DNA from 3 places in the Buttiauxella ferragutiae genome. Region 1 is predicted to be linked to each of the others. Evidence: predicted binding sites of a transcription regulator. Region 1 holds the regulator's gene; each other region holds the start of a gene.
The links. Region 1 encodes CRP, which controls carbon source genes, mostly activating them, when cyclic AMP is high. Its sites were predicted from a motif close to ATGTGANNNNNNTCACAT; they were not measured.

Region 1 (5,167 bases):
CGCCGTCACGGTAAAACCAATCGTCGCCCAGCCATAGCTCTGGCGAATAAACAAATAGCTGACCAGCGTAATGACCAGCATCGCGGCCAGGGCAATGCTTTGTGGGAAGTGAAAGTGCAGGGCGATACCCGCAATCGCCAGGCCAGCAATGGTCCCTGCCGAACGGTGCAGAATGCGTACCCGCGTGGCGCCGTAGCCGTTTTGCGTAACGAACATCACCGTCATTAAAATCCAGTAGGGTTTCGGCAGATGTAAAAATGCCCCGAAAAGACTGGCGATGGTTAGCATTACGCCTAGTCGGGCGGCGTTGCGCAGGGCGGCAGATTTCAACGACAAATAGCTTTTCAGTGCTGCCCACAGCGGTAAACGGCGCTGCCGGTCTTCCATTAAATCACGGGCGTACAGAGGGCGTTGGATGCGCAGCACGCGGGCGATACGGCTGAAGTGATAATGACAAAACTGCCCAACCGGGTTGTCCGGATTCTGGCGAGCAATTTTCTCGAGGGCTTCAATTTGTTTCTCCATCGTAAAACGCTGTGGGTAACGATGGTAGAGAATGTCATCGGCCAACACGCGCAAGCGTGCCGCAATGGTCTGCGCATTCCAGCGAATAACCGCTTCTGCATGGCTTTTCGCGACAAGTTTTTGCACCTCGGCAGGCTGGTGCAAACTGACGGAGATGTGCTCTTGCAAATCTAACGCTATCTGAAAAGAGCGTAACAAATGTTTGTAACCGTTCTGCTGATTTGCCGACAGCATATGCAGCTGTTGGTAGCAGATGGTGATCAGGTCTACGGCTTTTTGCTGGCGAGCCAGCAGTGGAGGCAGCGCTGTTTCGGGATCAGCATGTTGTGTCAGCATGCCGTATTTGGCTTCACAGTACTCCGCCAATTGGCGATAGAGCAGGCTTAACGTTTCGCGCAGCGGCTGCTCACGCCACATCCAGAACCAAAACCAGTTAAAGACTCCGTACCAAATCGTGCCGGAGACATATAACACCATCGGCTTCCAGATAGGCATATTGCCGGCCATACTTAGCGTAAAGATGGCCGCAATCAGCGATGCCGGAAGCAAACGTGCGTGCAGGGCGCTGATTTCAGCGGTGACGCCTAACAAGAGCGCCATCACCATAAGAATGATGGGCAATGGGACCGCGGTGTAGAGCAGCAAAAGCTGCATGATTAAACTGCTGGTCGCAAAAAGAGTGCCGCCAACAATCAGGCGTTTAAAAAAACGCTTATGGGGTGTATCCAGACCAGCAATGTTGCAACAAGCGGGCACTAACGAGAAAAGCAGACCTAACTGCAAATTCCCCAGTAGTAAACCGATCCCCACAGGAAGGCACAGCACCAGCGTTTGCCGCAGTGCATAGTTAACTTCAGGGTGATAGATTAATCTTCTCCACATATGCTTGTCATACTTTGTGTTGCAGGTGTTTGGATTTTAAAGACAAAAAAAGGCGTGTCCATAAAGCAACACGCCTTTTTTGAAACGGAAATTAACGAGTGCCGTAAACGACGATCGTTTTGCCGTGAGCGGAGATCAGGTTCTGATCTTCCAGCATTTTCAAGATACGACCGACAGTTTCACGAGAACAACCGACGATCTGACCAATTTCCTGACGGGTAATTTTAATCTGCATACCGTCTGGGTGAGTCATTGCATCAGGCTGTTTTGCCAGGTTCAACAGTGTCTGCGCGATACGACCAGTCACATCGAGGAATGCCAGGTTACCGACTTTCTCAGAAGTGACTTGCAGACGACGAGCCATCTGGGAAGAAAGACGCATCAGAATGTCTGGGTTTACCTGGATCAGCTGGCGGAATTTTTTATAGGAAATTTCAGCCACTTCACAGGCAGATTTAGCACGGACCCAGGCACTACGTTCCTGGCCTTCTTCGAACAGCCCTAACTCACCAATAAAGTCGCCCTGATTCAGATAGGAGAGGATCATTTCCTTGCCCTCTTCATCTTTGATCAGAACAGCTACAGAGCCCTTGACGATGTAATACAGCGTCTCTGCTTTTTCACCCTGGTGGATCAGTGTGCTCTTCGATGGATACTTATGAATGTGGCAATGGGACAAGAACCATTCGAGAGTCGGGTCTGTTTGCGGTTTGCCAAGCACCATGCGCGGTTATCCTCTGTTTATAACTGGCTACCAACGACAGGACGCTAAACATCCTGTCTGGCGTTGCAAGTATTAGAATATTCCCCACTTTGGGGAGATGGCATGCAAGTCATTCTTGCTGCCTGTAATTAGTGACGTCCTTTGCATCTATGCATTACGTCAATGTATCAATGTAGCATCCGGATTGTTTTAGCATAGCTTTTGGCAGGTGTCTCCTATTGTCTCGTTTCAGCATGACGTAGGTCGCCTTCCGTTGCCAGTTTTGCTGCATCCGCGTACTCTGGAAGGTAATTTTTTCAATGGGAGAAGCAACATGCAGGCACGTGTGAAATGGGTTGAAGGGTTAACTTTCCTTGGTGAATCCGCTTCAGGACACCAGATTCTGATGGACGGTAATTCTGGCGATAAAGCACCGAGCCCGATGGAAATGGTACTGATGGCTGCCGGGGGTTGCAGTGCAATAGACGTGGTTTCTATTTTGCAAAAAGGCCGCTACGACGTCACCGACTGCGAAGTGAAATTGACCTCTGAGCGTCGCGAAGAAGCTCCTCGTCTTTTTACTCACATCAATCTGCATTTCATCGTGACAGGCAAAGAGCTAAAAGATAACGCGGTTTCCCGCGCGGTTGATTTATCTGCTGAGAAGTATTGCTCTGTTGCACTGATGCTGGAAAAAGCCGTAAATATCACGCACAGCTACGAAGTCATTGAAGGCTAGTGTGCAAAACAGGGCGGTTACTCGCCGCCCTGATTATTGATATTTCGTCCTTCCGCCAGACGCTTCACTAACGGCGTCATGATCAATTCCATCGCCAGCCCCATTTTGCCGCCCGGTACCACTATTGTATTGATGTGGGAAATGAATGAGCCTTGCAACATGGCGAGCAAGTACGGGAAATCGATGTCATCCAACCCGCGAAAATGAATCACCACAAAACTTTCATCCAGCGATGGAATTCCGCGTGCAGCAAACGGGTTAGAGGTATCGACAGTCGGGACACGCTGGAAGTTAATGTGCGTGCGTGAAAATTGTGGCGTGATGTAATTGATGTAGTCGTCCATTGAGCGCACCACTGAATCCATCACCGCTTCCCGGGAATGCCCACGTTCGCTGGTATCACGCACCAGTTTTTGAATCCATTCCAGGTTGACAATCGGCACTACGCCAACCAGCAAGTCGACGGCATTCGCCACATCGTGCTGTGGGGTGACGACTCCACCGTGCAATCCTTCATAGAACAACACATCGGTCGGTTCAGGCAGCGATTGCCACGGTGTAAACGTCCCAGGAATTTGGTTCCAGGGGACGGCTTCGTCATAGGTATGAAGATACTTACGCGATTTACCTTGCCCGGTTTTTCCGTACTCGATAAACGTTTGTTCCAGCAGGCCGAAGTCATTCGCTTCCGGACCGAAGTAACTGATATGGCGGCCTAAGTCGCGTGCTTTACGAATAGCCATATCCATTTCAGGACGCGTGAAACGATGGAAGCTGTCACCTTCAACTTCGGCAGCGCGCAGGTTGAGTTGCTGGAATATTTTGCGGAAGGCAAGGCTGGTGGTGGTCGTTCCCGCGCCGCTGGAACCTGTTACGGCAATAACCGGATGTTTGGCTGACATAAGGCAACAACTCCATGGGTAATCACAAGTTTGTGTTCGTAAGGGCTGGCCCTCACCCTAACCCTCTCCCCCTGGAGAGGAGACTGTCCGGATTTCTCTTTGGTTCTTCCCCTTCTCCCTCAGGGATAGGGCCGGGGTGAGTGTGGTTTTACTATGCAGTATAGAATAAACGCTTAGCCGCGAAGCTGCCCGCGAGCCATGATATTCACCGTTTCGTGAAGCTCCGACCATACCAGCACAGCCTCGCCACTTTGTAGCTGGCGCTTAACATCGGCCACTTTTTGCTCCAGCGAACGCTCTTGTTCACCATAATCGGTACCTTCACGTAATACAAAGGATTCAATCAGATTATCAAGCGTTTCGGGGGGGAGATCTTGCCAGGGAATCATCATAATGACGGGTCCAAAAATTTAGACAACCACTGCGGGATGCGTTGCTCGAGCCACATTTCCGGACGCCGTAGCGTGCCACCAACAAATCCAACATGCCCACCATAGCGCGTCAGTTGATACTCAATATTGGCAGGCAGTATCGCTGTGTCGGGGATCACATGGTGATCCATAAACGGGTCATCTTTAGCGTGAATGATTAACGTCGGCGTTTTGATTTGCGGCAGCAACGGCATGGCGCTGCATTGACGATAGTAGTCGATAGCATCTGCAAAGCCATGAATCTTCGAGGTGATCAAATCGTCAAACTCACGCAGACGACGCACTCCTTTAAGCTGGCGCATATCTACCGGGAGTGTGCCTGGATAGCTTCTGAGCTTACGTGCCGCATTTTTCTTCAGCAGATTCAACAGATAATGTTGGTAAACGCGCGAGAAACCTTTCTCGATATGCTTGCTACAATGCTCAAGCATTAGCGGGGCAGAAACCACTACACCTGCCTGTAGCGTACAATCTGCGCCTTGTTTTGCCATTAAACAGGCGAGCATGTTACCGCCGAGAGAAAACCCGACCGCCGCCGTGGGGGCTTTACCGTAACGTGTAGAGAGCCAGTTGAGGAAATAGCTGCCATCTTCGGTTTCGCCGGAGTGATAGATGCGTTTCATGCGATTCGGCACGCCGCTACAGCCACGGAAGTGCATCACCACACCCAACCAGCCTTGCTTACGCGCGGCATCAATTAACCCATGTGCATACGGGCTGTGCAGGCTTCCTTCAAGACCATGAAAAACGACTAACCGTGGTTTATGCGTTGCCTGGCGTGGGTCTTCACTCCATGCAAGATCAACAAAATCCCCATCCGGCATATCCAGACGCTGCCAGTGAGGTTTGAAATTGAGGCGGCGGCGAATTAAGCGTGGGAGCATGGTTTGCAGGTGCGGATTACTGACACCCTTTAACGGACGAAATTGTTCATCGTCTACGTGATTAAAATTCAATGCTGCGGGACTTGTCGTGGCCATATCAC
Region 2 (5,167 bases), 2.2 Mb from region 1:
AATAGCCATAACTTAGCGGGATGCGCTCATCCAGTTCACGGGCTTTCAATTGGCCAACACGCAATTGGGTAGTGACAAAGTCGGCGTCTACTAGCGCTTCACGGCGGTCGAGCGTTTTATACAGCGCAATCGGCACAGCAGCGCGTTCAATCATACGCAAGCAAAGATCAAAGATAATATCTTGTTTCTCTTTACCAGCTTCAACATCGACCAGCCATAATTCAGTAATCGGCAATTCTTCGTAACGTTTAATAAAACCTTCGAGTAATTCAGGGGTATAGCTGCTACCACCACCGATTGTAACGACTTTCAATTTTTTACTCATGAGGACTCCGGTACAAGTTTATTGCACTGTAAATTAAGACAGCGATATAGATGTATTATTGAGGGTTATATCCGACGATTGTCATATTGGATATAGTTATCAACCCTCACTAATACATTCACAGGTTATTAATATAATCACTTAATGCTGTATAACTGCTTCCGATAATGCTGAGGTGTAAACGACGTTAACTTTTTAAAGTTTTTGATAAACATACTGGCACTACTATAACCTGACTCGAAAGCAATATCGGTGACGGAATAGTTGGTAATCTCCAGTTGCTTCTTGGCAAAATTAATTCTTATCTCATTGATGATCTGCATCGGCGTTTTGCCGTAATGGCGTTGCGTGGCACGGGTTAGATATTCTTGCGACTTACCGGCCAACTCCACCATATTAACTAGTGCTTTATCACCAAACATTGACTTACCGTGCATCTGCTCGACAGTGTTTTTCAGCCAGACAGGAATATCCCCCCCTGACTCTGATTCTTTGTGATGGCGCAGACGATTAACAATATAAAACGTCACCATTTCCAGAAACTCATTAAACTCACCTTGTCGGAAGTTTAATGATGCCGTAACAGATTCGATATAAGTCAGAAATTCATTCTTAATCTGATAAACCTGTGAGGCAATAAAATAAGCTGGAAATAACGGTAAATAGTGCTGTTCAAAAAAAGCTTTGCTGATACCGACATTCAGGATTCGCGTCGCACCAAAATCATAAAAGCTTTGATGGTAAGAACCGAGTGGAATAAAAACAAAACTTCCTCTTTCCAGCAGCACGCGTTTACCGTTGATTTCCTGGTAATAACGCCCTGTCAGCACTACCGTAAATTCGTAGTAATCATGCTGGTGCAGCCCGGAGACACTTTCAACTTTGTTGTGGATGAACATGTGGAAATGTTGACCATCAAAAAGTTGGCTCTCACGTGCCGTGTTGATTTCCATACTGATTACCGGTGGCTGCATAAGGGACTCCAACTTATTTTATTTTTTCGTGAAGCTCAATAAGTTCTGTCACCAACTCACGTGCCAGCATCGAGGTCATCAGGTGGTCCTGCGCATGAACCAGTACAAGACTCACTTTGGTTTTGCCTTCACCCTGGTCACCTTCAATCAGTTTGGTTTGCACCAGGTGGGCTTCGTTCAGTGCTTCACGAGACTGCCCCATCAACTCCCAGGCTTTTTCGAAATCACCCGTTTTAGCGATTTTCAGTGCTGCATACGCCAGGCTTCGCGCCTGACCGGAATTGATGATTAAGCCCATCACCACTTCTTCAAGATCGTTAGTATCGACTTCGTTATCTACTGCGTTATCTAAGTTAAACATCAAAATCTCTCCCGGTACTTTTAAAGTGGTTGGGGACGCAGGGGCCATCCCCAACCAAAACTATTCAGAATTTAAGATTAGAATTTCAGTGCGTTAGCAATATCTTCTTCGCTTTCTTCTTCTTCAATCACCGCCTGCGCTTTGTTCGACAGGATAACGAATGGCATGTAGACACATGTCGCGACACCCAGGTTAAACAGAGCCACTAACAGTGCTGCGATACTACCGTTACTGTTGAAGAAGGCACCCAAACCGGTAGGCATGGTCCACGGAGCCAGGTTAGTGACCGGTGGAATGATTCCCAGTGAGTAAGCCGCAAGTGTAATTGCTGCCAGAATCGGCTGAACCAGGACAAACGGGATAAACATAACCGGGTTCATGATGATTGGCAGACCGAACAGAATAGGTTCGTTAATCTGGAAGATGCCTGATGGCAGTGCCAGTTTCGCTACCTGACGGTGATCTGCACGGCGCGAAACCATGAAGATGGCGATAATCAGACCCAGTGTCGCACCAGAACCACCCAACAGGATGTAGGAGTCGAGCATTGGTTTCGCCCAGAAGTGGAACTGTTTGCCTGCATCAATCGCAGCCTGTACAGAACCGTACTGGTTGTAGAGAGCGATGTTTTCCAGAGCCCACGGAGTCATGATTCCGTTGTCCAGCGCGGTCAGCGCCAGTGAACCATGCACACCGAAGAACCACAGCAGGGAGTTGAAGATAACGTACGCCCAGCCCACTACCGCACCCATCGACGCCAGCGGCGTAGAGATGGAATCCATAATGATCTGGTGGAAGTTGCTACCGTGATTCGCCAGCAGCCAGGAAATAATCCCGAAAATAGACAGGATCAGGAAACCTGGAATTAATGCTGAGAATGACCTCGATACCGAAGTCGGTACGCTATCAGGCAAAGTAATAACCCAATTGCGGCGGATAACAAAAGTAAATAGCTCCGCGACGACCAGGCCAATAACAATACCGGAAATAATATTCTGACCACCTAACCAGTTAGCCCCTACCGCATAAGCTTCGCCTACGCTATATGGAGTCACAGTCATAAATGCCGCTACGGATAATAAACCGGCTGCAAGTGGATCAACTTTACGTTCTTCAGCAAGTGCCATACCAATGAAAAAAGGAGCCATTAGCGACATAATACCTAACGTACCGTTATATACGTTGCCGCCAATGGCTTTTAACCCATTAAGGGTTTCAATGGTCGAGGGGTCTAAACGAATACCTAAGGAATAGAAAAAGGAACCGGCACCAAAACTCAGAAACACGTTATTGATTAATACAAACATGGCCCCGGCAAGGGTCAATGGCATTAATTTGATGAAACCATTTTTAATTGCGTTGACGTGCGGTTGCTTCCCAATTTTCACTGCGAAAGGAAGCAATATCTTTTCAAGTGAATCAATGACTTTACTCATTTGGAATTTCCTTTATTGCCGCAAGTTTCTTGCGGCCAGGTTGTGTAAGGTCGTTCTTTGACGGAAAAATAAAACAAAAGGTAAAAAATTAACTATTAGCTGCTGCTTTCTTGATTGATGCGACGGCTGCTTTCAGCACGCCTAATCCATCAATTTTGCCGTACATTGCCGAATCAATAACTTCGACAGTTTTACCAGGTAATACTTTTTGAATTTCTGGAAGCATATAAGCGATTTGTGGTCCAAGTAATACCAAATCTGCATCCTTGCCTTTTTCCGCCGCCAGAGTTTCAGGCCAGGCTTCAATAACAACGGGTACTTCGTACTTCTCTGCCTGCGCCTTCATTTTTGATACCAGTAATGAAGTGGACATTCCAGCAGAACAAAATAGGTAGATACGTTTTTTAGTCATAATAGTTTCCTCACGTTGCAATGGCCTGCATGTCGGATATCAGCACACCCCACACCTGCAAAAGCAAATCATCATTGGTAAGTTCTGATTGTGTCTGGTTGTAAGGAGTATACGGCAACATTCTGGCGGGGAATAATTTTGAGGAGCCTATAATTGTCTCTCCTTGACCATCCATTTTGATACCCTTCACATTTTGGGCAAATAATTCGCGCAAAGAAAAAAGCCCAAACAGAGTTTGGGCTTTACGAATCTATCACACCAGAAATCAGTCGTAGGCATTCAACGTGCGCTGGCAAAGGGCTGAGCGCACACAATCTTGTTTGCCAAATCGGACGACACCGATCATTTCATCTTCTTCAAAACGTGCCAACGCATCACTCAGGCCGGACTGAACACCACGTGGTAAATCACATTGCGTGATATCGCCATTGACGATCACCGTCACGTTTTCCCCAAGGCGCGTTAAGAACATCTTCATTTGCGCTGCGGTGACGTTCTGCGCCTCATCCAGAATAACCACCGCATTTTCGAAGGTACGTCCGCGCATATAGGCGAACGGCGCGATTTCTACTTTACCGATTTCGGGACGCAGACAGTACTGCATGAAAGACGACCCTAAACGTCGCACCAGGATGTCATACACCGGGCGGAAATAAGGGGCGAATTTTTCCGAAATATCCCCGGGTAAGAAGCCGAGATCTTCGTCAGCTTGCAGGACCGGGCGGGTAACAATAATCCTGTCGACATCCTTATGTATCAGGGCCTCAGCGGCTTTTGCCGCACTGATATACGTCTTGCCGCATCCCGCTTCGCCGGTGGCGAATATCAGCTGTTTTTTCTCGATGGCATTAAGATAGTGCTGTTGAGCCTCATTTCGCGCCGCTATTGGTGAATTATCACGGCAATCCCTGGCCATGCCGATAGATTCAACGCCGCTCATCTGCACAAGCGATGTGACCGATTCCTCTTCGCGTTGTTTGTGGCTACGCGAATCCCGTCTCAGCACACGTTTTGCTTCACGACGAGCTTTGATCACTGCTTTCTGTCTTCCCATGGATGGCACCTTACAGTTGGTTTCATTTCCCGCGTCACTTTCAGTCACGCGATTATGCTTACTAACGGATGAGGTTTGGCTTCCTTTTAAGCCATGAACTGCCGGTTGAGAGGATGCACCAGTTAGACGAAATACGCCGCTTAGCGCATCGTTGACACTTTGAGTTGTTAAGGAGTTTGGGTTTTTAGCGGTGAAGACAGCGAAGCCGGAGGAGAAGCCTCCGCGCTGGATGGTGCGGGTAAGATGTCTCGTTAATCGTCCAGTACAGGACCCTACCATGCGCTGTCTCCATTGTGATTAAAATTCACAGCCGGGAACTACCGCTCGTGCTTTAAGTACATCAAATTTTATCTTAAATGCAACACTTATTTTACTTTAATTCAACATTAGCGTTTCGTCATGCGCTGAGTCAATTTATGCCACAGAAATATTACACTTTTATATCAGCCGCATAGTCATAGGAAATAACTTTGAGGGGCAGTTCCTGCCAATTCGGAGAAGGTTCCGTTCACCAGGCGACAGAGTATTTATGTCGCCACGGAACCGGTGAACGTCTTAGGGTGGCCACCGTCGCCCCCCTAAGAACCCGGACTCCCGGCAAATAA
Region 3 (5,167 bases), 1.5 Mb from region 1:
CTGAACTACAGAGGAATCGTTTGAACGAGGCAAATAGTAACGTCACGTTCAAAAAGAGTCAATAACAAAAATAACACCTTGATTCAGATGATTAAATTAAGCTCAACTTGTTGAATTAATGCACCGTGTTTCCGTGAGATGTCGGGCTGTTTTCACTCTCACGCAAGCGTAACAATGGATTTTGGCAATAAAACTGGCAAAACCGTTGATAAAGTGAGGGGAAACGAGGAGCGAAAAGCTCGGGTGCACTGAAGAAATACTCTGAAAGCACCGCAAAACATTCTGCCGGTTCCGAAGCGGCATAGGCATCAATGCTGGCGGCGTTTTCACCGACCATGTCGATTTCATCCTGAATGTTGCTCATTGCCGCATGGAGGTCATGTTCCCAGCCTGCGACATCGCGCAGGGCAATCAGTGGAATTCCACTGGCACGGTCGCCGTTGCGCATATCCAGTTTATGGGCCACTTCATGGACCACCAGATTAAAACCAGAGGCATCAAAAGAGTCCTGCACATCGAGCCAGTTAAGGACAATAGGGCCTTGCTGCCAACTTTGCCCGGACTGTACGACGCGCTGATGATGCACAAGGCCAATATCATCTTGCCACTCGTCGTCTACAACAAACGGGGCAGGGTAGATAAGCACCTCATGAAAACCATCAAGCCATTCAATGCCCAGCTCCAGAATGGGCAAACAGAACAGTAATGCAATACGCGCACTTTTTAGCTCATCAAGTTCAAAACCTTGCAAAGGTACCAGGCGTTTTTGCTGTAAAAAACGATCCGCAAGACGGGTCAACTTTTCTTGCTCAGCTGGCGTGAGTGTCGCCAGAACAGGAATAGATAAAGCCTGCTCCCACGGCAGTGCTGCGACAGCAGATGAATCACTTGCTTTCCAGGGCCACTTAATCATGTTACTCGCTCGCAAAGTCATCTCTTGAACGGAAAACTACTATACCGTGACTGTAATACCAGACCAGCGATCTGAACAGCGCTGGCGAGAAGACGAGTATGTGTATTCTCTGTGACATTATTCAAACATTTACCCGTTCACCATTCAACGACGAGTGTCACAGCTTGTGCGGTGAGGTAGAAATTATTTCATATATCAATAATTTCAGTAGAAGCGTAGCTAATTGAAATGAGTGCGAGGCGGGGGAATTAAAAGAGCAAGGCCCGCTTGCGCGAGCCTTGAGGTAAAGCAATAACGGGTTAGATCAGATTAGAACTGGTAAACCATGCCTACACCCACAACGTCATCGGTAGAGATGCCTGTTGCAGCGTAGAAATCGTCATCGCCATCCAGCAGGTTGATTTTGTAATCAACGTAGGTGGAGAAGTTTTTGTTGAAGTAGTAGTTCGCGCCAACAGAAACGTATTTAACCAGGTCTTTGTCGTTCCAGTCGCTGTTTGGTGCGTAGTCTTGTGCCAGGTCTTTACCTTTAGATTGCAGGTAAGATATTTCTGGACGCAGACCGAAGTCGAACTGATATTGTGCAGTGACTTCAAAGTTTTGAGTTTTGTTGGCGATAAACCCATCAACATCACCAAACGGCGTCATGTTGCGGGTTTCCGAATACATGGTGGCCAGATAGATATTGTTGGCGTCGTATTTCAGGCCAACAGTCCAGACGTCTGCATCTTCACCGCCAGCAGTTGAGCCGGTTTGCTGTTCGTTGGTACGGTCAGATGAGGCGTATGCTGCACCTGCGCTGAAGCCCATGCCGAAATCATATGTGGTGGACAAGCCCCAGCCATCACCATTTTGTGAATTGATGTCATTGTGACCGTTGTTAGTGCCTTCCTGATCAAAGGCTCCGTTAGATCCTTCATTCGCGCCCTGATATTGCAGAGCAAAGTTCAGGCCTTCAACCTGACCGAAGAAATCGGTGTTGCGGTAAGTCGCCATGCCATTGCCACGGCCAGTCATGAAGTTATCGCTATAGGTGTAAGAGTCGCCACCGAACACTGGCAGCATGTCGGTCCATGCTTCAATGTCGTAAACTACGCCGTAGTTACGGCCATAATCGAATGAACCGTAGTCACCAAATTTCAGGCCAGCGAAGCCTAAACGAGTCCATGACTGGTTACCGCTATCGCCTTCAGTGCTGTCTGCCTGAATGTTATATTCCCACTGACCATAACCTGTCAGTTCGGAAGTAATCTGAGTTTCACCTTTAAAGCCCAGGCGAATATAAGTGTCATCGCCATCCTGACCTGAATCATCAGAGAACACATGACGAGCATCAACTTTGCCGTACAGGTCCAGTTTATTACCGTCTTTATTATAAACTTCCGCAGCGTGCGCAGAACCCATTGCCAATAAAGCAGGGATCACTAATGCCAATGCTGTTCTTTTCATTTATATATTCCTTTAAGTCATAATTATTATGAATGATTACTTATATTTCGTCCTCAACATCCACAGCAATCTTATTACACTTAGTTCAGTTTATTTATAAATAAACATGTAACTGTATTGGTTGAAATCTGACTAAATATTTCAGTGCGTTATTTGGTTATATTATTGAAAAATAAGTAAATTATAAATTTTTAGGATATTTCCAATGCATTGTGAGTATGTGTTTGCTATTTTTTATATCAAAACACAATGCATTTTTATCGATGAGTCTTTGTGAGTGATAGAATTGGCATTTAGAAAATAAGTCTTTTTATTTTTGTATTTAATTATCGCTAAATTTTATATTAAGGGTGTATAAAATAAATAACGTGGGAATGGTTGATAAATACACAAATGTAATTTTATTGTTAAAATTATGAAGGATGGCCTGATATATTGCCAATTTGAGAATCTTCCGGATTAAATAGAGAGGTTTTAGGCTGTCATAAAACGGCATAAATGTGATAAAAATCACATGCAGCGGATGGGTATCCATCGCATTACACAAACTAAACAGTTGAGAGAGTTATGTCAGACGTTATGGACGCGAAACCCGCCCGCACACCAGGTGGGAAATTGGCATTATGGTTGTTTTATGGATTTTGCCTGTACATGGTTTGGGCAGTTCTGCGTTACTTCTGGGTGGTGAGCAATGTCACCAGCGGGGACATGGGTTCGATGGCTGGAAAACTGCTCGGGGCATTAATGGGGTTGCTGGTTCTGGGAGCGGTAGCCGCATTATTAGGTGGGCTCGCCTGGTACACGCGGGCCAGGTGAATAAATCGTGCCAAAGTGGGTTGTTGTCACGGTGATACTTGCTAATTTTGTGATCTTGTACTCATATTAAGTACCGGATCCCGCTGTGAAGTAAGGAGCACGTATGCCAATAGCCCACTGGCAAGAGCGTTTCGAAGAGTACTTGCACCATCACTGGTTGCAGGACGATAAAGCCCACGATGTGGCCCACTTCAGACGCGTATGGAAAACCGCGCAACAGATCATGGAAACAACCGAAGCCGACTGGCTGGTGGTACTCACCGCCTGTTATTTCCATGACATCGTCAATTTGCCAAAGAACCATCCCGAACGGCATCTCGCTTCTACACAGGCGGCACAAGAAACATTACGTATTCTTGACGCTCATTTTCCCGATTTCCCTCGTACGTTATACGATGCGGTTGCTCATGCGGTGCGTGCTCACAGTTTCAGTGCTCAAATTGCGCCGCAAACTCTTGAAGCGAAAATTGTGCAGGATGCTGATCGCCTGGAATCACTTGGTGCAATTGGCCTGGCGAGAGTGTTTTATATTTCAGGTTCGCTGGGTCGACCATTGTTTGATAGCGAAGATCCGTTAGCGTGTGGGCGTGAGTTGGATGACTCCACATATGCACTTGACCATTTCCAGAAAAAACTGCTGAAGCTCCCTGAATCCATGCAAACTGAGGCAGGGCGTAAACTGGCCTGGCTCAATGCTGATTTTTTGGTTAACTACATGGCCAAGCTGTGTGCAGAACTGAAGGGCGATTATTGCGGTATCGATCGTGGTGTTGTCGAGCAATTCGCCTCCCCCAAACAGTCCTCATAAATTTCGTTCTAAAACTAAAATGATGCCCGCATTGGTTGCGGGCTGTTCTGTTTTTCTCTGGGTCAAATCAGTGATAGAGTTGCACTCTATTTTCCCTAAACTGGTTCATGATGAACGACTTCGACGCCATTGCCGAGCAACTCTCACAACAATCCCAACGCCTGCAACAACAGCAACTAGAAGAAGACTTTGCGCTAGTGAGCCGAATTCTGGAAATCTATGACCAGAAAACAGTGGCCCATCATTTGCGCCAGGTCAGCGGCGACTGGACACGTGAATCGCTAAACCGCTGGTATAACCGTAAATCTTCGCCTCGCACGCTGACACCAGCAGAAAGCGCCATGCTGCAAAATATGTTGCCGCAGTTACCTGCACACCACGGGAAATACGCTTTTAAATTCGTCGATTTATTTGCCGGTATTGGCGGCATTCGTAGCGGGTTTGAAGCCATTGGCGGGCAATGCGTTTTTACCAGCGAGTGGAATAAATACGCGGTGCGCACTTATAAAGCCAATTGGTACTGTTGCCCTGAAAATCATCAGTTCAATCAGGATATCCGCGATGTTACTCTCAGCCACCGTGTTGACGTCAGCGATGAACAGGCCACTGCACATATTCAGGCTATCATGCCGGATCACGACGTACTGTTGGCCGGTTTTCCATGCCAGCCCTTTTCCCTGGCAGGCGTGTCGAAGAAAAATGCTTTAGGCCGTGCTCATGGCTTTGCCTGTGAAACTCAGGGCACACTGTTTTTCGATGTCGCACGCATTATTGACGCGAAACGCCCAGCTATCTTTGTGCTGGAAAACGTGAAAAATCTAAAAAGCCACGATAAAGGCAACACCTTCCGCGTCATTATGGAAACACTGGATAGCCTGGGTTATGAAGTCTCTGATGCCGCAATCATGGGGGCGGGCGACCCTAAAATTATCGATGGTAAAAACTTTCTTCCTCAACATCGCGAACGTATTGTGCTGGTCGGTTTCCGTCGTGATCTCAATGTGCATAAAGATTTTACACTGCGCAAACTCAGCGAATGTTATCCGCAACGCCGCCCGACGTTTGGTGAATTGTTGGAACCCACTGTGGATGCGAAATATATTCTCACGCCAACACTCTGGAAGTACCTCTATAATTACGCGAAAAAACACCAGGCGAAGGGTAATGGTTTTGGCTACGGT

Region 2: a site for CRP is predicted at 3,683-3,700, ahead of MNO13_RS16075 (PTS sugar transporter subunit IIB). Genes of this name have one in related genera too.
Region 3: a site for CRP is predicted at 2,861-2,878, ahead of drpB (cell division protein DrpB). Genes of this name have one in related genera too.

The regions. Positions count from the first base shown of each region.
Region 1 covers NZ_CP093332.1:389,010-394,176, forward strand. The annotation lists gene MNO13_RS01685 (YccS/YhfK family putative transporter) at 1-1,407, opposite strand, end outside; gene crp (cAMP-activated global transcriptional regulator CRP) at 1,499-2,131, opposite strand; gene MNO13_RS01695 (OsmC family protein) at 2,445-2,849, shown strand; gene MNO13_RS01700 (phosphoribulokinase) at 2,867-3,751, opposite strand; gene MNO13_RS01705 (YheU family protein) at 3,925-4,143, opposite strand; gene MNO13_RS01710 (hydrolase) at 4,140-5,162, opposite strand.
Region 2 covers NZ_CP093332.1:3,466,788-3,471,954, forward strand. The annotation lists gene MNO13_RS16055 (6-phospho-beta-glucosidase) at 1-325, opposite strand, end outside; gene chbR (transcriptional regulator ChbR) at 463-1,299, opposite strand; gene chbA (PTS N,N'-diacetylchitobiose transporter subunit IIA) at 1,313-1,660, opposite strand; gene chbC (PTS N,N'-diacetylchitobiose transporter subunit IIC) at 1,738-3,096, opposite strand; gene MNO13_RS16075 (PTS sugar transporter subunit IIB) at 3,185-3,508, opposite strand; gene phoH (phosphate starvation-inducible protein PhoH) at 3,774-4,562, opposite strand.
Region 3 covers NZ_CP093332.1:1,880,586-1,885,752, forward strand. The annotation lists tRNA gene MNO13_RS08520 (tRNA-Asn) at 1-15, opposite strand, end outside; gene mtfA (DgsA anti-repressor MtfA) at 116-913, opposite strand; gene ompC (porin OmpC) at 1,223-2,362, opposite strand; gene drpB (cell division protein DrpB) at 2,942-3,178, shown strand; gene MNO13_RS08540 (phosphohydrolase) at 3,282-3,986, shown strand; gene MNO13_RS08545 (DNA cytosine methyltransferase) at 4,097-5,167, shown strand, end outside.